Regions from separate parts of the Pseudoalteromonas sp. R3 genome, predicted to be linked through region 1. Evidence: predicted binding sites of a transcription regulator. Region 1 holds the regulator's gene; the other holds the start of a gene.
The links. Region 1 encodes sigma-54, which starts transcription at its own class of promoters, with help from an activator protein. Its sites were predicted from a motif close to GTTGGCACGNNNNTNGNNT; they were not measured.

Region 1 (7,536 bases):
AATGCATTATGCACGTAAGGCCACCAGAATCTTTGAGCGAGTCACAGCGTAATGGCGCCGGCTGTGTTAGGATTAAGGGAGAACTATGATTTGTGGAAGAAAAACATGAGCCAGCAGCAAGATCCCATTTGGACGCAGATTGATGAAGTAAAACAGGCAGTGTCCGATGTCCTTGACTACGCAAAGCAACTCGGCGCGACCTCCGCTGAGGCGTCGATGAGCCGGACTTCGGGTTTGTCTGTCAGCACTCGTATGGGTGAAGTTGAAACGATAGAATTTAATCAAGATGGCGGACTGGGGCTGAGCGTGTATGTGGGTCAGCACAAAGGCTCGGCATCGACTGCCGATTTGGGTCCTAACGCCTTGCGTTCTGTGGTGGAAAAAGCGGTCGAAATCGCTAAGTTTACCTCTGACGACCCGTGTAATGGTGTGGCCGATGCGGATCTAATGCCAACAAAAGTGCCTGAATTGGATTTGTTTCACCCCTGGACTCTGACCCCTGAAGAAGGCGTAAAGCGATGCCTTGAAGCAGAGCAGGCTGCATTGAATTTCGATCCTCGTATTGTCAACTCTGATGGTGCCAGTGTGGCCAGTCATCAGGGCTTGCGCGTCTATGGTAATAGCCACGGATTTTTGGCTGGTTTCCCGCGTACCCGACATACTTTAAGTACTATGGTGATAGGTGAAGAAAATGGCGTTATGCAACGCGACAACGCCTACTCAATTTCACGTTTGCATACACAACTGCGAGATGCCAAAGCCGTGGGGGTGGAAGCGGCTGAGTCAACACTGGCCAAGCTAAATAGCCGCAAACTGGCTACCATGCGGGTGCCTGTGGTGTTTCGTGCGGACATTGCTAACAGCCTGTTTGGTCATTTGGTATCGGCAATTGGTGGTGGCGCTTTATATCGTAAGTCGAGTTTCTTGTTGGATAGTTTGGGAGCTGAGGTGTTTGACCCCTGTGTTTCCATCAAGGAACAACCACACATGTTACAGGCTTTAGCGTCTAGCCCGTTTGATGCTGAAGGTGTCAAAACAACAGCACGTGATATTATCAGTGGTGGTGTGCTGGAAACATATCTGTTACCCAGCTATGCCGCTAGACGCTTAGGTATGCGCAGCACAGGCCATGCCGGCGGGATACACAACTGGTTGGTACAAGCAACGGAACCTGATCTGGCGGCTTTGCTACGCACAATGGGGCGCGGTTTGTTAGTGACAGAGCTGATGGGGCAGGGCGTAAACACGGTCACAGGCGATTATTCGCGTGGTGCAGCGGGTTTTTGGGTAGAAAATGGAGAGATCCAATATCCGGTTAGTGAGATCACCATTGCCGGTAATCTTAAAGACATGTTCAAGTCTGTCAAAGCCATTGGCGGAGACATTGAAACCCGAGGTGCAGTACAAACTGGCTCAGTGCTAATTGAAAGCATGCAAATTGCTGGTCAGTAACATTCATACCAGAGCTCTGGCTGCTTAAACCAGCAGCCAGGTTGCGGTGCCCAGGAAGGCGAAAATACCTACAATGTCGGTCACTGTAGTGAGCACCACGCTGCCTGCCAGAGCAGGATCTATGTTCATCCTCTTCAGGATCAAGGGTATGCTGGCACCGGCAATACCTGCGGCGACCAGGTTCATAAACATTGCAAAAGCGATCACACCACCTAGTACAAAATCCCATTGCCACAGTGCAATTACACCTGCAATGAGCAGTGACCAGAGCAATCCATTCAAGGCGCCAATGGCAAGCTCTTTACCTAGTAAAAAGCGCTGGTTAGTGGCGTTCACGTGCCCAAGTGCAATACCACGAATAACCAGGGTAAGAGTTTGACTACCGGCAACCCCACCCATACTTGGAACTATGCCATTTAAGACAGCCAGGATTGGCAAAATATCTAGGGTGCCTTCAAAAAAGCTGGCAACAAAAGCGGCCATCAGCGCTGTAAGCAAGTTGATCCCTAGCCAGATTGAACGGCGCCGGCTACTTTTCCAGACTGGTGCAAAGGTATCTTCCTCATCGTCAAGGCCCGCCATACTCATCAGGCTATGTTCAGCATCTTCACGAATAACATCAACGATATCATCAATGGTGATACGCCCCAACAAGTGTGCGTTATCGTCGACTACCGGGGCAGAGATCCAGTTGTGACGTTCGAACAGCTGAGCTACGTCACTTTCATCCATGGAAATAGGGATAGTCTCACGCTCATCGTTCATGAGTTCCTTGACGAGCTTATCTGGCTGACTGGTGAGTAACACACTGATAGACAGGGAACCCAAAAAGCAATTGTCTTTGTCAACAACGTACAGATCATCAGTACCAGCAGGGAGGTCACCTTTAAGGCGCAAGTAACGCAAGACAACGTCCAATGACACATCCGGGCGAATAGTCACCGTATCTGTGTTCATCAGGGCGCCGGCGGAGTGCTCCACATAAGAAAGTGCCTGTGTTGCGCGAGCTCTGTCTTGCGAGTCCATAGCGCCGATAACATCCTGATAAACAGGATCAGGCAGGCTTCTCAGGACTTCACCAAGATCGTCATCGTCCATGTCCTCGGTTGCCGCAGCAATGAGCTCAGGTTCCATCTTGGCGATGATGCTGAGTCGTACGTCTTCTGACAGTTCTTCTAATACGTCACCCTGAATATCCGGGTCAACCAACTGCCAAAGTAGGGTTCTGACTTTATGCGGAGAGGACTCCAGGAGTAATGCGGTGTCGCAGGGCGGAATTTCGGCTAATGTGCGCCTGACTTGAACAAACTGACCACTGTTGAGGGCATTGGTAACTTGCTGTAATAGCTCCAGTGTGTAGTCTTGTTCAAAAACTTCAGGCATAGGCGTCCCAGATTGGATAGTCGACAATTAAGCTTGTCATGAATGTAAAGCGCATTGATTATAGGCTTATGATAATTATAGCTGTTTTAATATCAATTAGTATAACTAAAAAAGCAGTATAAAGTGGTGCTGATGGTTGCTAAGTCACAGGTGGTGCCTGTAGTAAGCTGGGGGAGAGGGTTATTCGGACTCGTTAAATTTATCGTCGATCAGGTTTCCAATTGCTCTCAAAGCTTGTTCGGCATCTGGCCCTTCACACACGACCTTGATTTCTTTACCCTGACTACTTTCTAGCAATAGCAGCGCTAATACGCTGTCTCCTTCAGCCTCTTTTTCTCCCTGAAAGAGCATGATATTGGCGTCGAATTGAGCAGAAAGCTCTGCCAAAACACTGGCTGCACGGGCGTGCAGGCCAAGTTTGTTTTGGATTAAAAAGGTATCTTCAAAGCGTTGTGTCATTTTTCTTGTTCGCGATGATGGATCTTTACATTGCTATGTGTTCGTGCAAAGCGCTCACCTAACGTTTGAGCCAGATAAACAGAGCGGTGTTGACCACCAGTACAGCCAATTGAAATGGTCAGGTAGCTGCGGTTATTGCGCTCCAGATGCGGTAACCAGGTTTGCACAAAGGTTTGTATTTGCCAGGTAAACTTTTGCACCAGACTGTGACTGGCCAAATAATCAATAACGGGTTTGTCTAGTCCAGTCAAAGGCTTAAGTTCAGGTTCCCAGTGAGGGTTAGGTAGAAAACGAGCATCAAATACGTAATCAGCTTCTTTTGGAATACCATGTTTAAAGCCAAAAGATTCAAAGGTGATAATTAATTGTTTGTCTTTTTTACCCAGGATTTTTTCCCGGATCCGCTCTGCCAACTGGTGAATGCTCATATCTGTGGTATCAATGGTAATGTTGGCGCGACGGATAAGCGGGTCAAGCAGCTCTTTTTCTTTTTTTATTGCTTTGTCCAGTGACAGATCCGCCAGTGATAGCGGGTGTAGGCGACGTGTTTCAGAAAAGCGACGGATCAGGATTTGGTCTTCACTGTCCAGATAAAAAATATTAGGTTCCGCAAATCCGGGTAAATATTCCAAAATGTCGTCGAGTTCTTGCTGATCTTTTGGCAGGTTACGTACGTCCACGCTTACGGCAATTTTATCATAGCTGTCTGACACACTGCGCACTAAAGCGGGCAGCAGGTTGACAGGGATATTATCGGCGCAGTAGTAACCCAAGTCCTCCAGTACGCGAAGGGCGACCGACTTTCCCGAGCCAGAACGACCACTGACAATAATTAGCTGCACAAACACTCTCCGTTAGTTGTCAAACTCTTCAATTATCGAGAATAACTCCTGATCATCGTGAGCTTGCCTGATACGTTTACAAAACACCTTGTTTTTAAGTTTATCAGCGATTGTTGCCAAGGTCTGCAAATGTTGTTGATTTTCTCCTTCCGGTACGATGAGTGCCACAAAAATGTCGACGGGTTGATTGTCGATGGCATCAAAGGCAATGCCTTGTTGATTCACGAGGAGCATAGCGACTACTTTATCGATCCCTGAAAGGCGACCGTGGGGTAATGCAATCCCTTTGCCTATTCCTGTGCTGCCAAGTTTTTCTCTACTGAGTAGGGCATCCAGGATGTCATGGGCATTGCTATCAGGCAGCTGGCTGTGAGCCAACTCGCTGATGTATTCTAAGATGCGTTTTTTGCTATTAAAAAGGACCGCAGCTTTGCTGCAGTCCTGTGAAATCAATGAGCTTAGTTTCATGATTAGTGTCGAGTTAGCTTCTCTTTGTGCTTAATCACTTGGCGATCAAGCTTATCGATAAGTCCGTCTATTGCGGCATACATATCCCGGTGCTCGGTTGAGGCGAAGATCTCCCCCCCGTTCACATGTAATGTGGCTTCTGCTTTTTGAATGAGCTTTTCGACATCTAGGATTACATGCACGTTATTGATGTGATCAAAGTGCCTTTCTAGCTTCGCAAACTTGTTTGTTACATAGTCTCTTAACGAATCGGTGATTTCTACATGTCGACCAGTTAAATTTAGTTGCATAAGCATTTTCCTTCTGTAGTTACGTCTAAATCAAGCTTTTACGCTGATTCGACGGTGGGATAGCCAAAGACTCTCGGTATTTGGCAATTGTACGTCTAGCCACTTTGATCCCTTGATCTGCCAATACATCCGCAATTTTGCTGTCACTTAATGGCTTAGCTGTGTTTTCTGCGGCAATTAGCTTTTTGATCAATGCTCTGATTGCTGTCGAAGAGCATTCTCCTCCGTTTTCAGTGCTGACATGGCTTGAGAAGAAATACTTCAACTCATAAATACCGCGTGGCGTGTGCATATACTTTTGCGTTGTTACACGTGAAATCGTGGACTCATGCATGTCGACCATTTCGGCCACATCATTGAGTACCATCGGCTTCATTGCCTCGGGGCCATGTTCAAAGAATGCCTGTTGTTGTTGCACAATGCAATTGGTAACTTTCAATAAAGTTTCATTGCGGCTTTCGAGACTTTTAATAAACCATTTTGCCTCTTGCAAGTGCGAGCGGATAAACTGGCTGTCAGTGCTCGACTTTACTGAACGGGACATTGCAGCGTAGTGATCGTTTACTCTGATCTTCGGCATAGAGTCCGGGTTTAGTTCAACAACCCAGCGACCTTTCACCTTTTTGACCGAAACATCCGGGATTACATAGTCGGCCTCTTCTTGCACTATGCTGGCGGCAGGTTTTGGATTAAGACTGTGGATCAGGGTCATGACTTCTTTAAGCTCAGCTTCTTTGAGCTTAGTCTTTTTCATCAAAGTTCGGTAGTCACGACTTGCGAGTAGATCGATATGTTCTGTCAGAATTTCTTTGGTTTGAGAGAGCCAGGGAGTGGCAGAGTCAAACTGATTGAGCTGGATACACAGACACTCTTGCAAGCTGCGCGCAGCAATACCGACGGGATCAAATAATTGAACACGTTTTAGTACTGCTTCGACTTCATCCAATTCTATCAGTTCTTCATCATTATCCTGATTCATGCTCTCAACAATGTCTTCGCAGCTGATAGTCAGCAGACCTGCATCGTCAACGGCTTCGACTATTGCCAGGGCGATGGCCCTGTCAGTTGGACTAAAGGGGGTGAGCTCTAGTTGCCACATCATGTATTCTTGCAGCGTCTCTGTGGTTTTACCCTGATAGATGGTTTCATCTTCAGGCATAGGGCCTGAGCTGCTTGCCGGGGCGGCACTGATGTACTCATCCCAGGTGACGTCCATTGCCAGATCGTCACTCACAGTGTCTTTGTTTAATGCAGCATCGCTGTCTTGTTCGTAGTCACTGACAGCCGAGTCCTCAAAGCTGTCATTATCATTGGTCGCATGTTGTTCTAACTCAGTATCCGATTTGGACTGTGTTTCATTATCGTGTGATTCAGACTCACCTTCTTCCACTTCCAACAAAGGATTGCTATCAAGCGCTTCTTGGATTTCTTGTTGGAGATCTAGCGTACTCAACTGTAACAGACGAATAGCCTGTTGCAGCTGTGGTGTCATTGTCAGTTGCTGCCCCATGCGCAGCTGTAGCGATTGCCTCATGTATCTCTAACAATCCTTTTTGTTATTTACTTCTAATCTTATAACTATAGCCTGAATTGCTCACCTAGGTAGACATCCCGCACGGTTTGATCGGCCAGAACATGCTCCGGGGTGCCTGCTGCTATCAGTTCACCATGTGACACTATATAAGCTTTCTCACAGACGTCCAGCGTTTCACGTACATTGTGGTCGGTGATCAGCACGCCTATGCCGCGGTTTTTTAAGTGTTCTATAATTTTCTTTATATCTAACACCGAAATGGGATCAACGCCAGCGAAAGGCTCATCCAATAAGATAAATTTTGGATCTGCCGCAAGGGCACGTGCAATTTCTACCCGGCGACGTTCACCACCCGACAAGGCCATGCCCTGGCTATCCCGAATATGCTGGATATTAAATTCATCTAATAACTCGTTGAGGATGACTTCCCGCTGCTCTTTATTGAGCTCCTTACGGGTTTCCAAAATGGCCATCAGATTCTGATAGACGGTCAGTTTGCGAAAAATAGAGGACTCTTGAGGCAGGTAACCAATGCCTAACCTTGCCCGGCTGTGCATAGGCAGCAAGGTAATATCTTGATCATCAATGTGAATGCTGCCTTTGTCACTGGGCACCAGGCCGACGATCATGTAAAAGGTCGTGGTTTTACCTGCACCATTAGGGCCAAGGAGGCCAACAATGCTGCCAGCTTCAACGCTCAATTCGACGTTTTTGACAACTTGTCTGCCTTTGTAGCTCTTGGCCAGTGCTGTGGCTGTTAACTTGCTCACGGATTACCCTTCTTTTGTGAATTTTTACTGCTCTCTTTTTCGGGTAAAAGAATGGTTCTTACACGATTTTTCTCTTGATCGCCCCGTTGCGCGCTGATCAGCTTTTTCTCCATATCATAGACTATGGTTTGTGCGCTGATTTTCTGACCCGCCTGACTTATTTCTGCTCCGCCTTTGATGGTCAGCATACGGTTTGCCACATCATAACGTACTTCTTTGGCGGTTGCTTTTAGTAGTGAGCCATCTGCCTGGCGCTCTTGAAACACCGCCGGGCTACCTGTAGCAACCAGCAGCTGCTTGTTTTTACCCAGCTCTTCTCTGCGATGGACCTCGAGACG
Region 2 (7,536 bases), 640 kb from region 1:
AGTGACTTGCAGATAGTCACAGGATCAACCGGAAACTGGTTGTGACTCCACAGCCGTTTAAGCACCTTTTGAGCTTCAGTTCTTGGGTCCAACACAGACCAGCCTCCATTTACCTTGAAATACGCCTCTGTTTGTCAGAGGTAATGTGTATATTTAAACAGTATAAATTGAAGGCACACTGAAAGCAAAGGGCATAATTGGCCGACCTAACCCGCCAGGCTTGGCTCAGTAATAAGTGACACGCTCCACCTTACGTGGCTTAACCTCACCAATATACAAATCGTAAACCCGCTTCATATCAAGCTCCAATTCTGTGGTGTAGATATCTCCCACCGCATAGCTTTTCATGACTTTGGCGCCTCGGATCAGGCCCTGCACCTGGCTACGTAACCCATCATTCTGCGCCACTGCGCCCTGTACTGTGGTGCTGGCACTCAACCGGTGACCATACACCTGCTCTGCAAGCTCGCGGTAGGCTTCAAGCTTAGAGACCTTAATGGCCATCAGCATTTTTTCACCTTCACTGCTGCCAGGCTGAGAGCTCAACGGGGCATAACCAACCGCCTTGAGCACGGGATAAGAGTCGGGCTTCACATAGCTGTATTCAACATGCTTGTCTATGATAGAGCTGCATCCCGCCAGACCCAGTGCCGTTGCAACAACACAGGATTTGAGCAGGTTGACTACCCGTTGATGCCAAAGCACTCTAAACTGATTCATAGGGTAACTCCTCTGTGTGGCACATTTGCCATATCATCAAGTAACAAATCTTTATGCACAAACCTTGCCAAAACCTTTGGCACGAGACTTGCTCGGTTAGTTAAGAGATTTGCTTAAAGTTCGGTAATAAAGTCATGAAATTGTCGCGTATTATGAGTGTGTTACTGGCCACCGCCAGCTTTGGGGCCAGTGCAGAGTGGTTTGAGGTCACGGGCTACGCCAATGCACACACAGAAGATCTGGCAGAAGCACGCCAGGAAGCCGTACAGGATGCCATTACTCAGGCGTTAATCTTCTCTGGCGCCACAGTATCTAGCGTCACCACACTGGCCGACGGGGTATTAACGCAAGATCAAATCAAGATCAAAAGCCATGGCGAGATCCAGCAAATCAACCTCGTTTCCGAACAAAAGCAAGATGGGATCGTCAGTGTCACTTTGCATCTGGATATTTTTCCCAAGCTGGAGCAGTGCGCACAAGCGGCGATTGCAAAACAAGTAACCATTACACAAAGCCAGCTGATCCAGCCTCATCAGGCCAGACTGGGTCAAATTTTTGACATCGCAAAAGCCAGCAGTGAGCGACTTTATCATACACTGGCACAGCGCAATCTTACCGTAAAACCAATTCCGTACCTGGATCATGCAATCAATGCACGGCCGTTTTTTACCCAACGTTTTGAATACGATGGACAGCTGATTGACTCTTTGACCACCCTAAGCAATAGCCAATATGTGCTAATGAGCCAGATCACGGACGTTGCAGCAGGAGATAAAACCAACGATGACTACGCATTCTGGCAGGATGAGGAATACGTGCGCAGCTTTAAAATCGACTTTGTTGCATTTGATGCCCTGACGCGTGACAAGGTCTGGCAAAAACACTATGCCGTCAGTGGCGTCTGGCCTTTTGAAAAAACCAAGATTGTTGATGTCTACAGCGATACCTTTTGGCGTACCAACTATGCCAAGCAAATCCAGAGCGTCTTTAACAGCGTGGCGCAGGATCTGGACTCTGCACTGTCATGCTTACCCAGTAAAGGTAAGATATTGCATCGTGAGCAAGGCAAGTTAGTGATTAATCTTGGCCGTAATCACGGCCTTGAAGCAGGACAGCTGCTCACCATTTCTCATCGACGAGATATGCAGGGCACGACCAATCAGTTTTTCCCACAAAGCATCAAAACCCTCAACCAGGTGCGTATTATTCAGGTCAATGCGCAAAATGCGATTGCAGAAAACATCTCAGAGCGGCCACTGAATAATATTCAGATCAATGATTTAGTAGAGGTCATGGTACAGAAACAGGAAGACTTTGCGCTGTAAGCGCACTACTTCGACAAAACACACAGTGAGGATTAATAATCCCACCAATAATTTGGATTAACTATACCATTTTGGTCGTTTCTACTGAGGTGTGATTGCTATATCAGAATTGATTTATAAGAGAAAAACGCTGGCGGCCCCTGCAGGAATCGAACCTGCAACTATCCCTTAGGAGGGGACTGTTATATCCATTTAACTAAGAGGCCGTGTCGCTTTGGAAAATACTAAGCGTTTTCGGACAATTGGTCAACCGATTGATTCTTAATAAAATTTAAATGATGTATTCGATAGATTAGAGAAACGGCAAAGGCAAAGAGCCAGCACTTTGCCGCTTAACGATCAACGTGATGCGGTTGCACTGGGATCTAAGACGAAATACGGGATAGTTACCATACAGCTGGCAACCACCAATCGGCTTTCAAAATCCAGTAACCGTGCATTGACTTCTACACCCCGATCCCGATAGATCATAGTACCGGACAATACATGACTCGGATCAGGCTTACCGGGTAAGGCTCTGCTGTCCCGAGAAAAAAAGAAGTCTCCACCTCGAGTCACCTGGATCTGTTGCTGTGATTTAAAATCAAGGGCTGCATAACCCAGTTTTTGAAATGCGTGTATCAGGTTTTCAGCCAATTGATTGCCAAGCTGATTGCTGCTTCTGAGCGTATCGTCAAAGCTGACAAAACTGGTGACGGCCACAGAATGGGGGTGAACACCCAGCAATGAGTCAGACAGCTCCAGTGCTATCTGAGAGGCATAGTTTGCCACCTGTTTTCGATGACGTTCGCTCACAAATCCAGGATCGACGGGGTGCTCAGCGTCTGGCGCCTGCTCCTCCAATGCTTCATACAGCACTTCTATTTCACGAAACTTGGCGACTTTAGGTGCCATAGGTGTTGTGGTCACTGTTTGCGGGGCTGGCTGTGAGCCCACCATCTGACAGCCGCTCAACAGCAATATCGCCAGCGTTAGCCCACTGAGAATGTGCGTTTTCATGATCATTCACCCGCTCGTTGTAGCCGGATCCCTTCATGCATCGCGCCATCTCTGAGTGCATTCACTACGGCCTGAGGCAGGAACCCTTGTGCAGTGCCGACCACAACCTTACTTTGCATCCCAACAATACGGGCATTGACCAAGATCCCGCCCTGGTGATTAGATAAGGTGCCGGCCAGAACATATTTGAACGGCAGTTCATCAGACAATTCCAAAAAGTCGCGGCTAAAAATAAAGTCGCCGTGTTTGGTAACCCGCATGAAGTCCGTCGTCTTAAAGTCAATCACGGGCACACCAAAGTTGTGCAGCTCATGAATAAAGCTTTCGGCAATCTGATTGCCCAATAAAGTAGCATGGTTAAAGTCTTCATCCAGAAAGACAAAGCTGGATACAGCTACCGGCGTCTGATCATTTATGTACTTAACATTGCTCACCATGTCCTGCATTAGCTTCTGCACATAATGAGTTACATTTTTGGCCGCCATGCGTTGTGATACGGTCATTTGTTGCACGCCTCTGGGATGGGCCTGAAACTGCTCTGACGCATTGAACTGGCCTGGCGCTGACGTCGTTTGCTGATGCTTTGTCATACCCAGTTGTGCGCACCCAAATAGGGACAGGGTTGGTAACATAAGCGCTATCACAGATTTTTTCATCTTTGTCTCCACTAATACTGGCCGCGATGCAACTTGCCATCTCGCATTTGAGCTTTTTCATTGCCCCACAAAATTGCTTTGGGCACAGAGATGGTCGCAGCGGATGCAGTGCGACTATCAAGCATAGTGATCAATCGAGCATTGATCGTGTAATGGTCGTGGCTTTCACTGATGGTGCCCGTCAAAGCCAGGTCAAATTTATGACGCTCGCGTAGCAGGGCAATATCACGGTTTAATAGGTTATCGGCACTATCCGACAAAGTTAAAGTGCGCTGTAGCCGAAACTCCACCACTTCCAGGCCCATTTGCGTCACATAACTGATCAAGCTTTCCTGAACCTGAGTACTAAGACCACTGCCCTGATTGCTTGCTACGGCATTACCAAGTTGATCAGCCAGATAAAAGCTCGTGACGGCAACCGTGGCGCCAGGTTTCAAAGGGCGACTATGCTCCCCCAAAGCGGCAGCAAGTTGCCCCATGTATTGATGCAATGTCGGCAAGGGTGGCGCTTGTTCCACTTTCTTTTGTTGCTGCGTCTTCATGATTCCAGCGCAGCCACTGAGCAGCACCGACAGGGCCAGTGCGGCTATCACAGCAGGAAATTGCATAATGATCACCTCTTTCTATTTGACCAAATAAATGCAAAAAGCGATCCACAATGCTGATAATAGGCACTATAAAGTGATTGGATTGTCTGTGTAATGACTCAGCAGACATTGTGGGTGAAATGGTTTTAGCTTGTCGCACAGCGCCTGACCTTGCGCTTTATTTTCAAACGCGCCAAGTTTCAGCCGAAAATATCTTTGCCCACGAATTTCGACTTGCTCAACGTTCACCGGTTGTTCCTGTAACGGCGGATAACTTTTAATCAGCCGCTGATGAACCGTTTTTAGCTGACTTTGCTTTCTGGTTGATGCCAGCTGAACTGCAAACTCTGCTTTGTCTGTTTTTGCAGGTAACTTTGGCTTCACACCACGTGCCTCCTTCGCAGCTTCCCTGTTCTCGCTAAACGCTGGCCGTGCAGCAAGGCCGCCATCTGTGCTTTGCGGTTGTTCAACAATACTGGGAGACTTTGGTACTGTTGTAACCATAACATTGCCTGCGGGTTGAGCAGATGGTGCCAGTGCCAGCTGCAGTTGTGTTGTCAGTAAATTCAGATCCTGCTCAATACTTAACAGCTCACTAACCTGAGGCGCAACCTGCTGCCACTGCTCTATACTGCGCTTTATTTCTTCAACGTCAGTGTGCAGCTGAGCCAGTTGTTGCTCAAGTTGAGCAACACGCTGCTCATCCTGACCTGTACTTGCACAGCCACTGAGCACAAACAGCAAGGGCCATACCAGAAAAGAATATAACTTCATCGCTTACTCCTCTTATAACTTCAGTTGTGTGTTTTCAAGCTGACAGGGAACGCCAGCGTTTTGCAATGACTCGCAACGTTGCTGCAATTGTGTGGTATCTGCGCCCTGGTAAATGAACGCGACCCCCAACATATAGGACTTGGCTTGATCATCAAAAACATAAAATGGAGGCTCCGGTATCAAACTACGATGACGTTGACGGAGCAACAGCGCATAAGTTTTTAAAACCGCCAGTGACGTAAAACGCCCCACAGAAAGAACTGTGACGGCTTTAGTCGACTGTGGTGCCAACTGCAAATCCACTTCCACCAGCACATCGCCCTGCTCCGACAGGACCACCTCAACCTGATCACTATGTGTCAGACCACGCCTGGCAGCACTTGTCACTTTTGCCTGATAGCGGCCTGGCTTAACCCCCGTAAATACATAATATCCATCATATGCAGCCTCTGTTTTGGCCGCTTCTTGCCCCTGTTCATCGATTAAAGTCACTTCAGCATAAGGCAGGGGCGCATTGTCAGTGTCCGTTTGTTGATACACCACTCCCTCTATTTCGCTGGTGTTCACAAGGGGAATTCAAGGTACTCCACATAGCCGCGCCTTGGCGTGATTGCCACCCCTTCACTTGCAGGGATAACAAAAGGCATTTCGAGACTCTGAGTATCAATCACCATATCGGTTTTTTGGTTAACTGGCATACCACTAAGCAGTACCAGCCCCTGCTCATCGGTTTTGCCCTGCATATAATTTTGCAACGCCCGGATCCGCACATCAGGCACCACTTCATCATCCGCATCAAATATCCCATTGGCATTATGATCCAGATAGACTTTAACCAGCACTGCCCCATTGCTCGCCAGTCGCCGCTGACTCACTAACAATTGTTCGCTCTCGTTGTGATAGCCGAAACTGAACTGACCATTGACTCCCAGCTCCCACTCATCATCACTGTCGTAGCTCAACTGGCTGTTAAGGCGTATTTTATCACCCAGCCAGTTCAGCCCTAATTCACTCTTTTGGTAGTCGGTGTCCAGTGTTTCCCGAAAGCTCAGCTCAACGTTAAACTGCTCGTTCAGACTGCGGTAGAATCTTGTTTCATAAGCCGTTAGTTCGCTGTATGGATGTAAATCATAGTCTAAAATCAGCCGCCCAAAGACGCGACCTAAACGGGTTTGAAATCGCAGCTGACCTGCGGTTGCATGCTCTGCAGCAGAACTGCTGGATTGACGTTGCAGCTGATTGCTGATGTTCACACGGCCAAACGACATCCCCACCCGATTGGTCAATACTGTGTATTCGCTGCCCTGATCGGTGCGATTCCACTGTATCTGATTCTGATAAGACAGTGGCTTGTCAAATACATCAACCGACCCCGACATAACCATATTCAAACCCTGACTGTGGCGGTATTCTTCTCCCGTTTGCCCACTGGTGAGCCGCCGTCGTTGTGTTTGCCAGCTGGTGCTAATGGCCTGCCCGGCCCACTCTGTTCTGGCACTGAGTTGCGCCTGGTGCTGGGTGTCACTGTCGTGGGATAAGTCCAGATTTAGCAGCATTTTTTTCCACAGGCTCAACGTACCACCAGCCGTCAGGACACGCTCTGTCTGCGACTCATTCGTTAAAGCCTGTGAGATACCCGCATATGCCGACAGAGCTTCAGAAATACCGATGTCGTAGCGACCATCAAACTGCCAACCAGAACGAGACGTTGGTGCGGAGTCATTGTTAAACACCGAACCTCCCACATCGGTTACTGACACATCAAAATAGCCCTGACCGCTGTCCAGTCCAGTCCCTTCCACAAAATAGCTGCGCTGTTCACGCTCGACTTGCCCCTGGGGACCATATTTGACCAGCTCAAACTGATTGCTACCAAAATACAGGGGGATACGGTCAAAATCATAGCGACCCGTTTGGATCTGAAGCTGCTGTGCGACTAACAGGCCATTATGATACAGTTCAACGTCCCAGCCAGCTTGAACTGAACCACTGATCTGTACGCTTTGTTCCTGAGTTTCATTGTGCAGAGGCTTATCGGCAACACGCACTCCGACACCTTGTCCTGAGGGTTGCCCGGCGCCAATGTGCGTCGCAAGAATATCGCCCACCTCGACCTGCGTGGCTTTGAGCTCGCCTAACAGGCGGCCTTTTCCATCTTCGCGCTTGCCTTTGAGGCGTCCCTGATCGACAACAGCGCCGTCTGTGCCTGAAACAAAGTACTCGACATTCCAGAACGCCAGGTCCTGTGCACCAAGCATAGAGTAGTAATTAGTATCTTCTTTATTGTCGCGACGATAGCCAAACTGAACATCCATCAGTGGTGACGATAACATCTGATAAGCATTCGGTTTCCAGATTAGCCTGGAGGCTGCACCTGATTTCAGATAATAAGTGCGACATTCATGGTAACGCATAGAAGAGGAAGCCAACTACTGAAAGTGGTACGCTCTTCTCGCCAAAGAAACAAGCAGTACT

Region 2: a site for sigma-54 is predicted at 774-792, ahead of ELR70_RS09780 (LPP20 family lipoprotein). Genes of this name have one in related genera too.

What each region holds. Positions count from the first base shown of each region.
Region 1 is NZ_CP034835.1:429,598-437,133, forward strand. Features, by position in the region: gene pmbA (metalloprotease PmbA) at 106-1,452, shown strand; gene mgtE (magnesium transporter) at 1,477-2,835, opposite strand; gene ELR70_RS06835 (HPr family phosphocarrier protein) at 3,016-3,294, opposite strand; gene rapZ (RNase adapter RapZ) at 3,291-4,136, opposite strand; gene ELR70_RS06845 (PTS sugar transporter subunit IIA) at 4,149-4,604, opposite strand; gene hpf (ribosome hibernation promoting factor) at 4,607-4,894, opposite strand; gene ELR70_RS06855 (RNA polymerase factor sigma-54) at 4,920-6,428, opposite strand; gene lptB (LPS export ABC transporter ATP-binding protein) at 6,473-7,198, opposite strand; gene lptA (lipopolysaccharide transport periplasmic protein LptA) at 7,195-7,536, opposite strand, start outside.
Region 2 is NZ_CP034835.1:1,070,432-1,077,967, reverse strand. Features, by position in the region: gene ELR70_RS09785 (ImmA/IrrE family metallo-endopeptidase) at 1-95, opposite strand, end outside; gene ELR70_RS09780 (LPP20 family lipoprotein) at 226-720, opposite strand; gene ELR70_RS09775 (flagellar assembly protein T N-terminal domain-containing protein) at 855-2,045, shown strand; tRNA gene ELR70_RS09770 (tRNA-Arg) at 2,177-2,251, opposite strand; gene ELR70_RS09765 (FlgO family outer membrane protein) at 2,385-3,044, opposite strand; gene ELR70_RS09760 (FlgO family outer membrane protein) at 3,047-3,700, opposite strand; gene ELR70_RS09755 (FlgO family outer membrane protein) at 3,712-4,308, opposite strand; gene ELR70_RS09750 (SPOR domain-containing protein) at 4,375-5,061, opposite strand; gene ELR70_RS09745 (carboxypeptidase-like regulatory domain-containing protein) at 5,074-5,628, opposite strand; gene ELR70_RS09740 (hypothetical protein) at 5,625-7,475, opposite strand.